Regions from separate parts of the Paenibacillus sp. CAA11 genome, predicted to be linked through region 1. Evidence: predicted binding sites of a transcription regulator. Region 1 holds the regulator's gene; the other holds the start of a gene.
What was found. Region 1 encodes CtsR, which represses protease genes until heat stress. Its sites were predicted from a motif close to ATGGTCAATAAAGGTCAAACA; they were not measured.

Region 1 (7,658 bases):
TTCCCTCACAAATGGCAGAACGCTACGATGCTTTTATCTATGTGCATGAGACGCATGCATTAGAACCGCTTTCGGTTGAAGGTACTTAAATAAGTAGTAACACAAAGGAGTAATAAGGATATATATAATCCAAGTACAGGAGGTAAGCTTATGAGCAACAAAATTGAAGCCATTCGTGCAGATCATCAGAACTTTGTGGATAAAACAGAGGATGAGGTGAAAAGTGTACCGGCGACCACAAATGTGAATGAGGCGGTAGAGGCAATCACAGCCCACATCAATAAATATGATGTTCCGGAAGAGAAGGAAGAAAAGAAATAGAGACAGGCCAAAGACCAGGTGGCCACTGACGGCCCCCTGTCCCAATTTAGGGACAGGGGCTGTTCTTTGCTTAATTATTGCATATAGCATTCTGAAATAGGGATAAATGGCGATAAATTCGTTCACACTAAGAAGTAAAGAGGAATCGCTTGGCAAAATAAAAATATGTGCTATAATAAGTATAAAGTCAAAGAAAGTCAAAGTCAGTCAGGCAGCTGTTACCTAAGTTGATCTAATCTGGACTATAGCTTATTGACTTATGAATTACTACTTGTGGAGGAGGATGACATGCGTAATATCTCCGATATTATTGAAAAATATCTCAAGAGCATATTGCATGAAAGTCCTGAGGGAGCGATAGAAATCCAGCGGAATGATTTGGCTGACCAATTCTCCTGTGTACCTTCCCAGATTAATTATGTAATCAGTACAAGATTTACGCTTGAGAAGGGTTATTTAGTGGAAAGTAAGCGTGGTGGTGGAGGGTATATACGTATTAGACGTGTGGAGCTTCCAGGCCCTACCTCGCTGCATACGCATCTTCAGCATACGATTGGAGAAGAGATTGGTCAGGTAGCGGCTGAGGGACTTGTATACCAGCTGGAAGAATCCAGAGTACTCACCCATCGTGAGGCAGAGATGATGCGTGCTGCGATTTCCCGCGACGTACTGATTCTTAAGCTTCCCTACAGAGATCAGATTCGTGCAAGAATTATGAAGGCGATGCTGATTTCTATACTAATCAAATAGTTTATGGATGTAACGACTAGTTACAAAGGAGGGACGTCGAATGCTTTGTCAAGAATGCGGAAAGCGTCCGGCAAGCTTGCATTTTACCAAGATTATAAACGGAGAGAAGACGGAATTTCATATCTGCGAATCCTGTGCCAGGGAGAAAGGGGAAGTGATTCCCGGAACTTCTGGAGGGTTCTCGATTCACAGCCTGCTCTCGGGTCTGCTCGACTTTGATCCCACGGGAAAAGGGCAGGGCGGCCATTCCGCACACAATGAGAACGTGCGCTGTGAGGAATGCGGAATGACGTACTCCCAGTTTAGCAAGGTAGGACGGTTTGGCTGCAGCTCCTGTTATAAATATTTCAACAATAAGCTAGATCCGCTGTTCAAGCGAGTGCATGGCAATACCGTCCATGTTGGTAAGGTGCCGGCAAGAGTGGGCGGCGAGCTTCAAGCCAAGCGGGAAATTGACGAATTGAAGCGTGAACTCCAGTACAGGATTGTACAAGAGGAATTTGAAGCGGCAGCGGAGATCCGGGATCGGATTCGTGAGCTCGAGAAGCAAATTTCCGAACAGTAGGAGGAATACATCATGCCTGATATGCGTTTTACTGAACAACCGCTTAGCGATTGGATGCGATCAAATGGAAATGAATCTGAGATTGTCATAAGCAGCCGGGTACGGATTGCCCGCAATATCCTGCATCATCCGTTCCCGATGCTAGCTACCAACCAGCATTTGGAGGAGGTTCTTAACCAGCTGAGGGAAGTGCTCAAGGACGAGCGTCTTAAGGAGTATGGCACCTTGCATACCATCCTGCTTTCAGATCTAGGAGAACTGGATAAGAAAGTACTGGTTGAGAAGCACCTGATCAGTCCGAATTTAGCAGACGATTCGAGAAATGGTGCGGTATTTATCAGTGAAGATGAAAGTCTCAGCATCATGGTTAATGAAGAAGATCATTTGCGGATCCAATGTCTTTACCCTGGCTTTCAAGTTCAGGAGGCTTGGGAAAGAGCTACAGCGATAGATGATATTTTTGAGGCGCATGTGGATTATGCGTTCGATGATAAAAGAGGATATTTAACCAGCTGCCCCACAAATGTAGGCACAGGACTCAGAGCTTCCGTCATGATGCATCTTCCGGCGCTGGTGCTTACCAAGCAGATCAACCGGATTTTATCGGCCGTATCTCAGGTAGGCTTAACGGTTCGGGGGATTTATGGGGAAGGAAGCGAGGCCGTGGGCAATCTGTTTCAAATATCTAACCAGATTACCCTTGGTCAAAGTGAAGAGGAGATCATTGATAACCTGCGCAGCGTAGTTCTTCAAATTATTGGACACGAGAAATCAGCACGGGAAAGATTGCTTGCAGAATCCCGTCTGCGCATGACAGACCGCGTAATGCGTTCCTATGGAATTTTGTCTCATGCGGCAATCATGGATTCGAAGGAAGCGGCGCAGCGTTTGTCTGATGTTCGGCTGGGGATTGACCTAGGACTTATAGAGGGTTTATCCTCGCAGGAAATGAATGAGCTGACCGTGCTTACCCAGCCGGGCTTTCTCCAGAAGCGCTTTAGCGGAAGGATGGAAGCCGGGGAGCGGGATATGTACCGAGCTAAGCTCATTCGTGAGAAATTGGGTAAATAAAAGTAGTATGTGTATATAGTTGAAAACTAAAGGTGAATTTACCACTTTCGGAGGTGTAGGGGAATGATGTTTGGAAGATTTACTGAACGAGCGCAAAAGGTGCTTGCACTGGCTCAAGAAGAGGCTGTGCGGCTTGGGCATAACAACATTGGCACAGAGCATATACTGCTTGGTTTGATCCGAGAAGGCGAAGGGATTGCTGCCAAAGCGCTGATCGGACTTGGTCTCGGCCTGGAAAAAATCCAGGACGAGGTAGAGACCTTGATCGGACGCGGTCAAGAGCAGCCATCGAACATCGCTTATACTCCTCGCGCCAAGAAGGTTATCGAGCTGTCTATGGATGAAGCGCGCAAGCTTGGACATACCTATGTCGGTACAGAGCATATCTTGCTTGGTTTGATTCGCGAAGGAGAAGGCGTGGCAGCTCGTGTGCTGAATAATCTGGGAATCAGCCTGAACAAGGCTCGTCAGCAGGTGCTTCAGCTTCTGGGCAGCAGCGAAGCCGTGTCCAGCCATCATGGTACACCAGCGAATGTCAGCACACCAACGTTGGACAGTCTCGCACGTGATTTGACGGCAACGGCGAAGGAAGGGAACCTTGATCCGGTAATCGGCCGCAGTAAAGAAATTGAACGTGTGATTCAGGTGCTCAGCCGCCGGACCAAGAACAACCCAGTACTCATCGGGGAGCCTGGCGTTGGTAAGACAGCCATCGCTGAAGGCTTAGCCCAGAAGATTATCAATAACGAAATCCCAGAGACGCTCCGGGAGAAGAGAGTAATGACTCTGGATATGGGCTCCGTGGTGGCCGGGACGAAATATCGCGGTGAATTCGAAGATCGTCTGAAGAAGATCATGGATGAGATCCGCCAAGCAGGCAATATCATCCTCTTCATCGATGAGCTGCACACATTAATCGGAGCAGGCGGAGCAGAAGGGGCTATTGATGCTTCCAACATCCTGAAGCCAGCCCTTGCCCGTGGTGAACTGCAATGCATTGGCGCTACAACGCTGGATGAATATCGTAAGTATATCGAGAAGGATGCAGCGCTAGAACGCCGCTTCCAGCCAATTACCGTGGATCAGCCTTCGCCTGAAGAGGCTATTCAAATCCTGCACGGCCTTCGTGACCGCTATGAGGCTCACCACCGTGTGAAAATTACAGATGAAGCCATTGAACAGGCGGTGAAGCTGTCTGATCGTTACATTCCGGACCGGTTCCTGCCCGACAAAGCTATCGACCTGATCGATGAGGCGGGCTCCAAAGTAAGGCTCAACTCTTATACGGTACCGCCAAATCTGAAACAGCTCGAGAGCCGGCTTGAAGACATCCGTAAGGAGAAAGATGCGGCTGTTCAAAGCCAGGAGTTCGAGAAGGCCGCAGCCCTTCGTGATACGGAGCAAAAAATTCGTGAAGAGCTTGATACCACCAAGAATCAGTGGAAGGAAAAGCAAGGACGCACGGACTCCGAAGTTACACCGGAAGATATTGCACAGGTCGTTGCCAGCTGGACCGGCATTCCTGTCAGCAAGCTGAAGGAAGAGGAAACAGAGCGTCTGATGAATATGGAATCTATTCTTCATGAGCGTGTAATCGGACAGGAGGAGGCTGTTAAGGCAGTTAGCCGTGCCATTCGCCGTGCTCGTGCGGGACTTAAAGATCCAAAGCGTCCGATGGGCTCCTTTATATTCCTTGGTCCAACCGGGGTAGGTAAGACTGAGCTGGCTCGCGCGCTTGCTGAAGCCATGTTCGGCGATGAGAATGCGGTCATCCGCATCGACATGTCAGAGTATATGGAGAAGCACTCCACTTCCCGTCTGGTTGGAGCGCCTCCAGGATATGTGGGCTATGAGGAAGGCGGTCAATTGACCGAGAAGGTACGCCGTAAGCCGTATTCGGTTGTACTGTTGGATGAGATTGAGAAGGCGCACCCTGAAGTGTTTAATATCCTGCTTCAAGTGCTTGAGGATGGACGTTTGACCGATTCTAAGGGCCGGGTGGTTGACTTCCGCAATACCCTCATTATTCTGACTTCCAACGTGGGTGCTGAGGCGATCCGCCGCAACACAACGATGGGCTTTACAGCTGTAGTCGATGCAGGTGCCGAGTATGACAATATGAAGGGTAAAGTGATGGATGAGCTTAAGAAGAGCTTCCGTCCTGAGTTCCTCAACCGGATTGACGAAATTATCGTCTTCCATTCCCTCGAGGAAGCTCATATTGGCCAAATCGTATCGCTCATGTCCGACGAGCTGAGAAAACGGCTGCGTGAGTATGATGTAGACTTTGAACTGACAGACAAGGCGAAGTCATTCCTGGCTAAGGCAGGATTTGATCCAGCCTACGGCGCACGTCCGCTTCGCAGAGCGATTCAAAAACATATTGAGGATCGTTTGTCCGAGGAATTGCTGACAGGCCGGGTGAAAAAGGGAGATTCGCTGACGATTGATGAAGAGAATGGCGAACTTACAGTCACCCGAACAGGAAGCTTCTCCCCACAAGCGTAAGCTAGAATTTAAGAAGGCTGTTTTAGAGGAATGAACTCTAAAACAGCCTTTTTTTTAACCGGAATCTGAAGAGTTGATGCACAGGTGCTAAATTATATGGAAATTTCTCCGATGTATATGCATAGAGGGAAGGAACTGGCCTTTTGTTCGCTTGCCGAAAATGGTAAACTTTGAGTAATGAAATTTGGTTTTTTTATAACAGTTAACTGGAATATAATATAGATAAGAAGAGCGGTCCTAAGCGGTTCGGCGAGGGGATTGAATGATTTAAGGAGAGGTAAATGGCGAAAACAAAAACGAAGTTTTACTGCACAGAATGCGGGTATGAATCCCCCAAGTGGTACGGCAAATGTCCGGGATGCGGAACATGGAATTCCATGTTGGAGGAGACGGAGTCAGTTGTTAAGACTCAGGGGATGACCTCAGGGATATTCCAAAGTAAAGAAAAACCGCTTCCCATCATAGATATAGAAAGTGGCAAGGAGCCGAGAGTGCAGACTGGAATCGGAGAGCTTAACCGCGTTCTAGGCGGTGGAGTCGTACCGGGCTCCCTCGTGCTCGTCGGCGGAGATCCGGGCATCGGTAAATCCACCCTGCTGCTCCAGACTTCCCATGAGCTGGCTAAGTCCGGCCTCAAGGTCCTTTATATTTCAGGAGAGGAATCTGTGAAGCAGACGAAGCTTCGTGCAGAGCGGCTCGGCGCCTTATCCCCGCAATTGTATGTACTGTGTGAGAGCAGTATGGAGCGGATCGAGGAGGCTATCGAAAGTGTGTCCCCGGACTTTTTGGTCATCGATTCGATTCAGACGGTGTACTTACCGGAAATCACAAGCGCGCCAGGCAGCGTTTCTCAGGTTAGGGAATGCACGGGGCGCTTTATGCGCATTGCGAAAGGCCAGGGAATCGCTACAGTGCTGGTCGGCCATGTGACAAAGGAAGGCGCCATTGCGGGCCCGCGGATGCTGGAGCATATGGTAGATTGTGTCCTTTATTTCGAAGGGGAACGGCATCATACGTATCGGCTGCTTAGAGCGGTTAAGAACCGGTTTGGCTCTACGAACGAGATCGGGATCTTTGAGATGAACGAGTCCGGACTTCGGGAAGTAGCCAACCCATCAGAGCTTTTTCTGTCGGAGAGACCGCTCGGCGTAGCGGGGTCCACTGTTGTTGCAAGTATGGAAGGAACACGGCCTATGCTTGTTGAGCTTCAGGCTTTGATTGCATCAACTCATTTTCCTTCGCCTAGACGAATGGGAACGGGTGTGGATCATCATCGCATGAATCTGATTATTGCTGTTCTTGAGAAGCGGATGGGCATGTTTTTACAGAATCAGGACGCTTATGTAAACGTTGCAGGCGGTGTCCGTCTAGATGAGCCTGCGGTGGATCTGGCGATTGCGGTTAGCATTGCCTCCAGCTTTCGGGATATGCCGACAAAGCCGGATGATGTTATTTTTGGAGAAGTTGGGCTTACTGGTGAAGTGCGCGCGGTATCCAGGGCCGAACAGCGGGTGAGGGAAGCTGCAAAGCTCGGGTTCAAACGGGTTATTTTACCGGAGAAGAGCCTCAAGGGGTGGAAGAGCCCAAAAGAAATTCAAGTAATCGGTGTAAACACTGTTGCAGATGCGCTAGCGGTTGCGTTAAATTAGGGGGCACAAAGAGATGAAGGAACCGAACCAATTGGAAAAAATGAATGACCTGCTCCGGCTGGTGGCACCAGGCACAGCCTTTCGTGACGGGCTTGAGAATGTGCTTCGCGCCAAAACGGGCGGACTGATCGTCGTGGGCTACAGTCCTGAGGTCATGGAAGTTGTCGAGGGAGGGTTCTCGATTAACTGTGATTTCTCGCCGAACTATTTGTATGAACTGGCAAAGATGGACGGCGCCATTATCCTTAGTGAGGATTTAAAACGAATCTTATATGCTAACACTCAGCTCATCCCTGATTCCTCCATCTCTTCCTCTGAGACCGGAATTCGCCACCGTACTGCGGAACGGGTGGCGAAGCAAACAGGAAAGCTGGTTGTATCCATATCTCAGCGTCGAAATATCATTACCCTATACCAGGGCGGCTTACGCTACGCACTCAAAGAGATTGGCGTAATCTTAACCAAAGCGAATCAAGCGATTCAGACGCTGGAGAAATACCGCTCTGTGCTGAATCAGTCTTTGACGAATTTGACCGCATCGGAGTTCGAAGAGCTGGTGACACTCCCTGAAGTCGTCAATGTCATCCAGCGTGTAGAGATGGTGATCCGGATCAAGCTTGAGATCAAACGCTATATTAACGAGCTGGGAACGGAAGGCCGATTGATCAGCATGCAGATGGAGGAGCTGGTCAGCAATATGGAAGAAGAGGCATGGCTGCTGTATAGAGACTATGCCCGCGATGACAACGAAGAGGCGATTCGTGAGCTGATCCTTGGCCTCAAACGTTCGAGCG
Region 2 (7,658 bases), 900 kb from region 1:
GGTTTGAAGATGAAGAAGTTATCCAGAACCGAAATCGCTTCCCGTGTGGAAGAAGCCGTAGCCATGACGCAATTGACCCCGCTGGTCAAGCGTTATCCGCATCAGCTTTCCGGCGGGCAGCAGCAGCGTGTAGCTATCGCCCGCGCGATTGCGAATAAGCCGAAGGTACTCCTGCTTGATGAACCGCTTGGAGCGCTTGATCTTCAGCTGCGGAAGAACCTGCAGACCGAACTGAAGCAGCTGCAGCGAAGCCTTGGCATTACCTTTGTCTATGTCACGCATGATCAGGAAGAAGCCATGATGCTGTCAGACCGCATTGTGATTATGAATAACGGGCAAGTGGAACAGATTGGAACACCTCGTGAAATTTACGCTACGCCAACCACATTGTTTGCCGCTACCTTTGTGGGCGAGAATAATATTTTCTCCCAGGATGGGCGGCTGTTTGCTGTTCGGCCTGAGAAGCTTGTTCTGCTGCGGGACAGTCAGGGAGCGAAGCGGACCGGAGTTATTGAGGATGTGCTGTACCTGGGCAGCCTGCACAAGGTTGTAGTTCAGCTGGACAATGAGCCAATGAAGGTCTCCATTGCGCTTGACTTCAAGGACGAGCGCCCATGGGGAATCGGAGAGCAGGTAGGTGTGGGTTGGCAGTCTCAGGATGAGGTGGTTATCGGGGCATGAAGAAGAAGTCAGGACTTGTCGTACTGCCGGTAATGCTGTGGCTGGGCCTGTTTCTGGTTATTCCCATGCTGATTGTCGTAGGCATCTCTTTTATGCAGCGTGATGAGCTGGGCAATCTGGTCTATTCCTTTAGTCTTGAAGGCTACGCCCGGTTCTTTGATCCTTTATATTTAGGGATCTATTGGGATACCATTGTTCTGTCGGTTGTAACGACCGTGCTCTGTCTGCTGCTTAGCTACCCGCTGGCTTATTATATTGCCCGGTCGGGCCCAAGAATGCAGACATGGGGACTGGCGCTTGTGACCATCCCGTTCTGGATTAACTTCTTGATCAGGACTTATGCCTGGGTGCTGCTGCTTCGTACGCAAGGAGTAGTGAATGAACTGTTCTTAAATCTCGGCCTGATTGATGCCCCTATGCAGCTCTTGTATAACAAAGGCGCGGTGCTTCTCGGCATGGTGTATACCTTCTTGCCGTTCATGGTGCTGCCCATTTATGTGGCGATTGAACAAATGGACCGCCGCCTTCTGGAAGCGGCGAGCGATCTCGGTGCCTCTCCGTGGAAGGCATTCCGTCACATTACGCTGCCGCAGACCAAGTCTGGTATCATAACAGGATCGGTTCTGGTGTATGTCTCAACGACAGGGATGTTTGTAGTTACCGATATATTGGGCGGAGCTAAGTCATCTATGATTAGCAACATTATACAGAACCAATTCCTAGGGGCGCGCAACTGGCCCTTTGGTGCGGCGCTTTCCGTTATTTTTGTAATTACGTCGCTAGTGCTAATCATGCTGTTCAATAAAGCTATGTCATCTCGGCATTTGAGCGTGAAGGAGGGACGCGGATGAAGACGAAAAACAACCCATTACTGGGTATTCACTCGCTGCTCATGATGATCTTCATCTACGTGCCGATTGTGTTTATTGTTTTATTCTCATTTAATGATTCCAGGTTATCCGCGCAGTGGAGCGGATTTACTTTTGACTGGTACAGGTCCCTGCTGGACAATGAAAATGTCATGGATGCGCTGAGCAACAGTCTCATTGTCGCAGTAGTTTCGACTATTTTTGCTACGATTCTGGGGACGATGGCCGCACTGGCTATGCGTAACATCCGCAGCAAGTGGAAGGGTACGATGAGCGGGCTCTTATATCTTCCTGTTATTATTCCGGATATTATTATGGGCTTGTCCCTGCTGGTGCTGTTCACGCAATTCCATTTCTCACTTGGGAAGCTGACGGTAATTATCGCACATATTACGTTCAGTCTGTCATATGTGTATGTCATTGTGAATTCGCGCTTGGCAGGCATGGGAGCACAGCTGGAGGAAGCAGCACAGGACCTTGGTGCCAGCGGCTGGCAGACTTTCAGGCATGTGACCTTGCCGCAGATCATGCCGGGGATCATCTCAGGTGCGATCATTGCGTTTACGATGTCCATTGATGATTTCATGGTGAGCTTTTTTGTATCCGGTCCGGATTCAACGACCTTACCGATTTACATTTATGGTCAGGTCAAACGGGGTATTTCCCCGGAAATTAACGCATTATGTACGATTTTAATTGTGGTGAGTGTGCTACTCATCTTCTTGGCCCAATTTGTATTGAATCGGGGCAAGGGGCAGAAGAAACGCTCAATGCTACCTTTTTAGGTGAAAGAGAGGAGATAAAACGTTGAAAAAAGGATTCAAAGCACTGGCAGTACTGCTCGTTGCTATGCTGGCTACTCTGAGCCTAGCAGGTTGTGGGAGCTCGAAGGAAACGCTGAATATCTACAGCTGGGCGGATAACTTTGATGAGAATGTCCTGAAGGACTTTGAGAAAGAATTCAATGTTAAAGTTAATTACGCAGTCTATGCAAATAATGAGGATCTGCTTGCGAAGATTAAGGCTGGGGGCAGCGGATACGATCTGATTCAGCCTTCCGACTACATGGTGTCTACCATGATCAAGGAAAACCTGCTGGAGCCGCTGAACAAAGCGAATATCCCGAATATCGCCAACATTGCAGATACCTTTAAGAGCCCTTCTTTTGACCCAGATAATAAGTACTCCGTGGTGTATACATCCGGTGTAACGGGGATTGCTTATAACAAGAAGTACGTGAAGGACATTCCTAACAGTTGGGCCGATCTGTGGAAACCGGAGTATAAGGGGAAGCTGCTGCTGCTTGATGATAACCGCGAAGTGATCGGAATGGCGCTGAAGAAGAACGGCTTCTCGAACAGCTCCACGGATGAGAGCCAGATCAAGACGGCTGTAGACGACCTTAAGACACTGCTGCCAAGTGTGCTTGCCTTTGATACGGATACCATCAAACAGAAGATGATTCAGGAAGAAGGTTGGATCGGAACAGTATGGTCCGGTGATGCTTCTTATATTGCGAAGGAGAACCCTGATGTGGGTTATGTGGTGCCTAAGGAAGGTGGCACGATCTTCTCGGATAACTATGCCATTCCTAAGGGCGCTAAGCACAAGGATCTGGCCGAGAAGTTTATCAATTACATGCTCGATCCTAAAGTAAGTGCGAAGAACTATGAGAGCATCGGCTATAGCGATCCGAACGTGAAGGCGATGGAATTCCATGGTGCTGAATATAAAGCCGATAAGATGATTAACTTGTCCGAGGATGAGCTGACCCGCACAGAATGGCTTAAGGACGTAGGCAACACGCTGCAGACCTATGACCGTTATTGGACTGAGCTGAAGAGCGGACGCGAATAAATGAAATAAACTTAAAGGTTTGCCCCACTGGGGCAGGCCTTTTTTTATTTGGTCCGTTGATGTTGTAGGACAAATCCCCGGTCCGATCCCGCAAGACTATCATATGCTGATAAAGAGTCAGGATGTGAGGAAGGAGGGCATTTATGGGCTATCTCTATACAGCGATAGGCGATTCATTAACGACCGGATTCGGCGCTTTGCCGGGCAATGGCTTTGTCCCTGTCTATCGGCGAATGGCCGAGAATCGGCTACGCCAGCAAATCACCGTGAACAATCTCGGTGTGAACGGGCTAACCTCTGGAGCGCTGCTTGAGCGCATAGGCCACCCCGTGTATCGTCAGGCCCTTCAGCAAGCGCAGCTAATTACGATCTCCATTGGCGGGAATGATCTGATACAAGCTGCGAAAGCTGTGCGGAGAGAGCCGAAGCGGGAGGCAGAGATCTTTCGCAGTTCTCTAGCAGCTTGCATCAACCACTTCGATCGAATTATCCGATCGATTGGTTCTTTAAAGGCTGGATTCGCGTCTCCTTATATCGTGCGTGTTGTAGGGCTGTATAATCCGTATCCTCAAATTCAGGAGGCCAGCTCCTGGGTGACTCGCTTTAACCGTCAGGCCGGGGGATATAGTAGCTTGTCTTATGGATTTGCGGACGTCTATGGATTGTTCTATGGTCATGAAAAGTCGCTGCTGTCTTTCGATGGGATCCACCCAAATGGCCGTGGATACCGCAAAATTGCCGAACGGCTGAATAGCCTTGGCTATGGTCTGCTGTAAGGCAAATGAAGCCTGCTCTCTTTGGAAGATAGCTGAGAGCAGGCTATAATTCTGTCATTATTGTAGTCTGATCGTTACCTTCTGTGTAACTTCTCCTGGGGTAGATCGCAATATAATGGACCGAGGGAAAGGCAGATGGGTAATTAAATCCCCATATCTAAACCATCCAAACCATAACCAACTATAAATCATTAGCCAAAGGGGACAAGCAATTAATCATGAAATTGTATAGATCTGCGGCTTCTGCCGTACTTTCAGCGAGTTTATTATTAGGGGCTTCTGCTCTTCCGGCCCTGCCTGCCTGGGCTGCGCCAGTCGCTCCTGTTACAAAAGGGCAGCCTTCGGTGGCCCTTAGTCTAAATGGCCAGCTGCTGTCTCAGAAGGGAAGCATCGCAGAGGAGGGGACGCTGATTCCGCTTTCCGTTATTCGGGATGGCCTGGGACTCAAGATTTCTTATGAAGCGAAAACGAAGAGCTATGCTATTCAGCGCGGTACTACAATAGTAAGGCTTACACCGGGCCCCTCCAATTGGGCGGACACTTCAGTGAACGGCGCCAAACAGATAGAGGGATATCTATGGGTGAACAATAAAGGGCTGAATTCGGTCTCCGTGCGGGTACTCTCTGACCATCTTGGTTACCGCACCGAGTGGAACAATTCCACAAAGACGGTGAACCTCATCCCGCTCAAAACCAATGCGGTCACCGTTACTGCCGGCACCTTATCGGAGAGCAGCAAGACGATTGACATCTCTATTCAGTACCCGCAAATCTCCGGGCTTACGGATGCGAAGGTGCAATCCTCCATGAACCAGCAGTTTAAAGATCAAGCGGAAGCCTATCTGAAAGATGTCAAGAAGCGGGCAGCTGAATTGGGTCCGGCACAGAACGGTTTTAAAAATGAAGTGAAAGAGAGCTACTCTGTTACCTATAACCAAAATGGGATTATCAGCTTCCGGACACAGAGCTATGAATATTACGGTGGAGCTCATGGCATGAGCGTTCTAGGTGGCTTGACCTTTAACTTGAAGAGCGGTCAAAGTTTAAGCTTGAAAGATCTGCTTAAGTCTAATCCGGATTATGCAAAGGTTCTGAGCGCCAAGGTGAAGACCAAGCTGGAGAAGGAGCCGGGTTATTTCGGGGGCTTCAAGACATTGGGGGCAAACCCGGATTTCTATTTGAAGGACGAAGGAATCGTCATTTTCTTTCAGCAGTATGATTATGTGCCTTATGCAGCCGGGCTGCTGGAATATTATTTCCCGTTTGCTTCACTGCTTCCCCAGGGTGCTAATCCATTTGAACAATAACGTTAAGAGTAGAGGAGAAACTTAAAATTGTATTTACTCATCACGAAAAGAACGGATCAATTCAATGCGAGCTTTATTCAGCCGCATTATGATTATTTGAGTAAGCTTGAAGAAGAGGGGGTGTTAATCGACTTTGGCCCATTCGGGGACGGTTCAGGGGGAGCCTATCTGATCAAGTGTACTTCTTGGGAAGAAGCTCTGGAGACGGCGAATGCAGATCCCTTATCCAAAGCGGCTCCTCAACAGTGGAAGTTAAGGAGTGGAAGCTAAGCAAATTTAAGCAATGATATCTAAGCAAAAAGCCAGGTCCTTGGGTACAGGTCCTGGCTTTTCCGCTGTTTAGATCATTATAATTATACGCCCTCTGAAGTAACCTTCTCGATTACTTTATCTACAATGCCGTATTCTTTAGCTTCTGCAGCACTCATGAAATAGTCGCGGTCCGTGTCTTTCTCGATGCGTTCCAGCGGCTGGCCGGTACGTTCTGCGAGGATCTTGTTCAGGGAATCGCGCATTTTGAGAATGCGGCGGGCACGGATTTCGATATCCGTTGCTTGGCCTTCAGCTCCGCCCAGCGGCTGGTGAATCATGATCTCGCTGTTAGGCAGTGCGAAGCGCTTACCCTTGGCGCCGGCATTCAGCAGAAATGCTCCCATGGAAGCGGCCATACCTACACAGATCGTAGATACATCGGATTTGATGAACTGCATCGTATCGTAAATAGCCATGCCTGCGGTAATGGAGCCGCCAGGGCTGTTGATGTACAGATGAATATCCTTGCCAGGATCTTCAGCATCAAGGAACAGCATCTGAGCAATGATGGAGTTGGCCACCACGTCGTTCACTTGAGAGCCAAGGAAGATGATCCGGTCTTTGAGAAGTCTGGAATAAATGTCGTAAGCACGCTCACCGCGGTTACTTTGTTCGACGACCATAGGAATATAACTCACAATAAACCCTCCTAATAAAGTGTAATGGAGCCTGCTCTGTAGTTCTGTCTTGAGTAAGAAGGGAAAGCAGGTTGGTGCATGGATTCGTATCCGTCTCAGGATTGACCAAAATAGTGGAATTAAAACCCTGAGATAGAAGGAACCGCTGTTTTATAACCTCATCATATACAATTTCAAACATAAAGTCAAAGAAAGTCAAACTAATTGCATCAAAAAGGCCCGATCCCTCGGGCCATTGGTTAATTCATAATATAGGAATTTCTTCAAGATATGTAAGTTGTTGAATAATTATGGCGCGCCCGCGAGGAATCGAACCTCGATCTCAGGCTCCGGAGGCCTACGTCATATCCATTGGACCACGGGCGCACTAATTAAAGTGACAAAGATGATTATAGGACATTCATAAGCAAAAAGCAAGCCGAATTGCTAATTATCTTTGGAGGAAAATGAGCCCATAAAGTTGTTTTGAATAAATGAAGTAAATATTGTTTATTCTACGGTCGATAGGCTTGCAAGAGGCACAAAAATTGGTTAGAATACAGGTGGGACTTAAAAAGTTATCCCGGGACATTTTTGGACCACCCGAGAAGAGGAGACAGTCGAAGTTGCAGGAGTGAAGACATGCGAAATTTGTTGGAGATCCAAAAGCAGCTTTTGCCTGATCTCATGGACATTCTCAAAAAAAGGTACACCATACTTCATCAGATCATGCTTGAAGGAGTGATCGGCCGAAGAACTTTGGCCGGTGCCTTGAACATGACGGAACGCGTGCTGCGTGCCGAAACGGATCTTCTGAAGGCTCAGGGGCTGATTGAAATCGAGAATGTCGGTATGAGAATCAGCGATGCAGGGCGAAATCTGCTTGAGCTAATGGAACCGGTCGTGAACGAACTGTTCGGACTGGCCAATCTGGAAGATAGAATCCGCAAGGCTTACGGGCTGCGGAGGGTGATTGTGGTACCGGGGGATTCTGAAGATTCACCGCTGACCAAGCGAGAGCTTGGCCGGGCAGGCGCGAGGGCTCTTCTTAGCGTAATGGGTGAGAACGACGTCGTTGCCGTAACTGGAGGTTCAACACTGGCCGAGATGGCAGAGCAGTTAACACCGTCTTCATCTCCTATTAAAGGCAGCTGGTTTGTACCTGCACGCGGGGGATTAGGAGAGAGTCTGGAGATTCAAGCCAACACCATTGCTTCGGGTATGGCTAAGAGGGTTGGT

Region 2: a site for CtsR is predicted at 6,622-6,642, ahead of clpP (ATP-dependent Clp endopeptidase proteolytic subunit ClpP). Genes of this name have one in related genera too.

Annotation. Positions count from the first base shown of each region.
Region 1 covers NZ_CP028922.1:4,170,038-4,177,695, reverse strand. Annotated here, with positions in the region: gene DCC85_RS19705 (erythromycin esterase family protein) at 1-89, shown strand, start outside; gene DCC85_RS23200 (hypothetical protein) at 151-321, shown strand; gene DCC85_RS19700 (CtsR family transcriptional regulator) at 610-1,071, shown strand; gene DCC85_RS19695 (protein-arginine kinase activator protein McsA) at 1,112-1,636, shown strand; gene DCC85_RS19690 (protein-arginine kinase McsB) at 1,649-2,707, shown strand; gene clpC (ATP-dependent protease ATP-binding subunit ClpC) at 2,771-5,215, shown strand; gene radA (DNA repair protein RadA) at 5,497-6,864, shown strand; gene disA (DNA integrity scanning diadenylate cyclase DisA) at 6,878-7,658, shown strand, end outside.
Region 2 covers NZ_CP028922.1:179,767-187,424, forward strand. Annotated here, with positions in the region: gene DCC85_RS00910 (ABC transporter ATP-binding protein) at 1-681, shown strand, start outside; gene DCC85_RS00915 (ABC transporter permease) at 678-1,532, shown strand; gene DCC85_RS00920 (ABC transporter permease) at 1,529-2,335, shown strand; gene DCC85_RS00925 (polyamine ABC transporter substrate-binding protein) at 2,400-3,407, shown strand; gene DCC85_RS00930 (GDSL-type esterase/lipase family protein) at 3,551-4,183, shown strand; gene DCC85_RS00935 (PdaC/SigV domain-containing protein) at 4,402-5,490, shown strand; gene DCC85_RS00940 (YciI family protein) at 5,518-5,760, shown strand; gene clpP (ATP-dependent Clp endopeptidase proteolytic subunit ClpP) at 5,844-6,440, opposite strand; tRNA gene DCC85_RS00950 (tRNA-Arg) at 6,732-6,806, opposite strand; gene DCC85_RS00955 (sugar-binding transcriptional regulator) at 7,062-7,658, shown strand, end outside.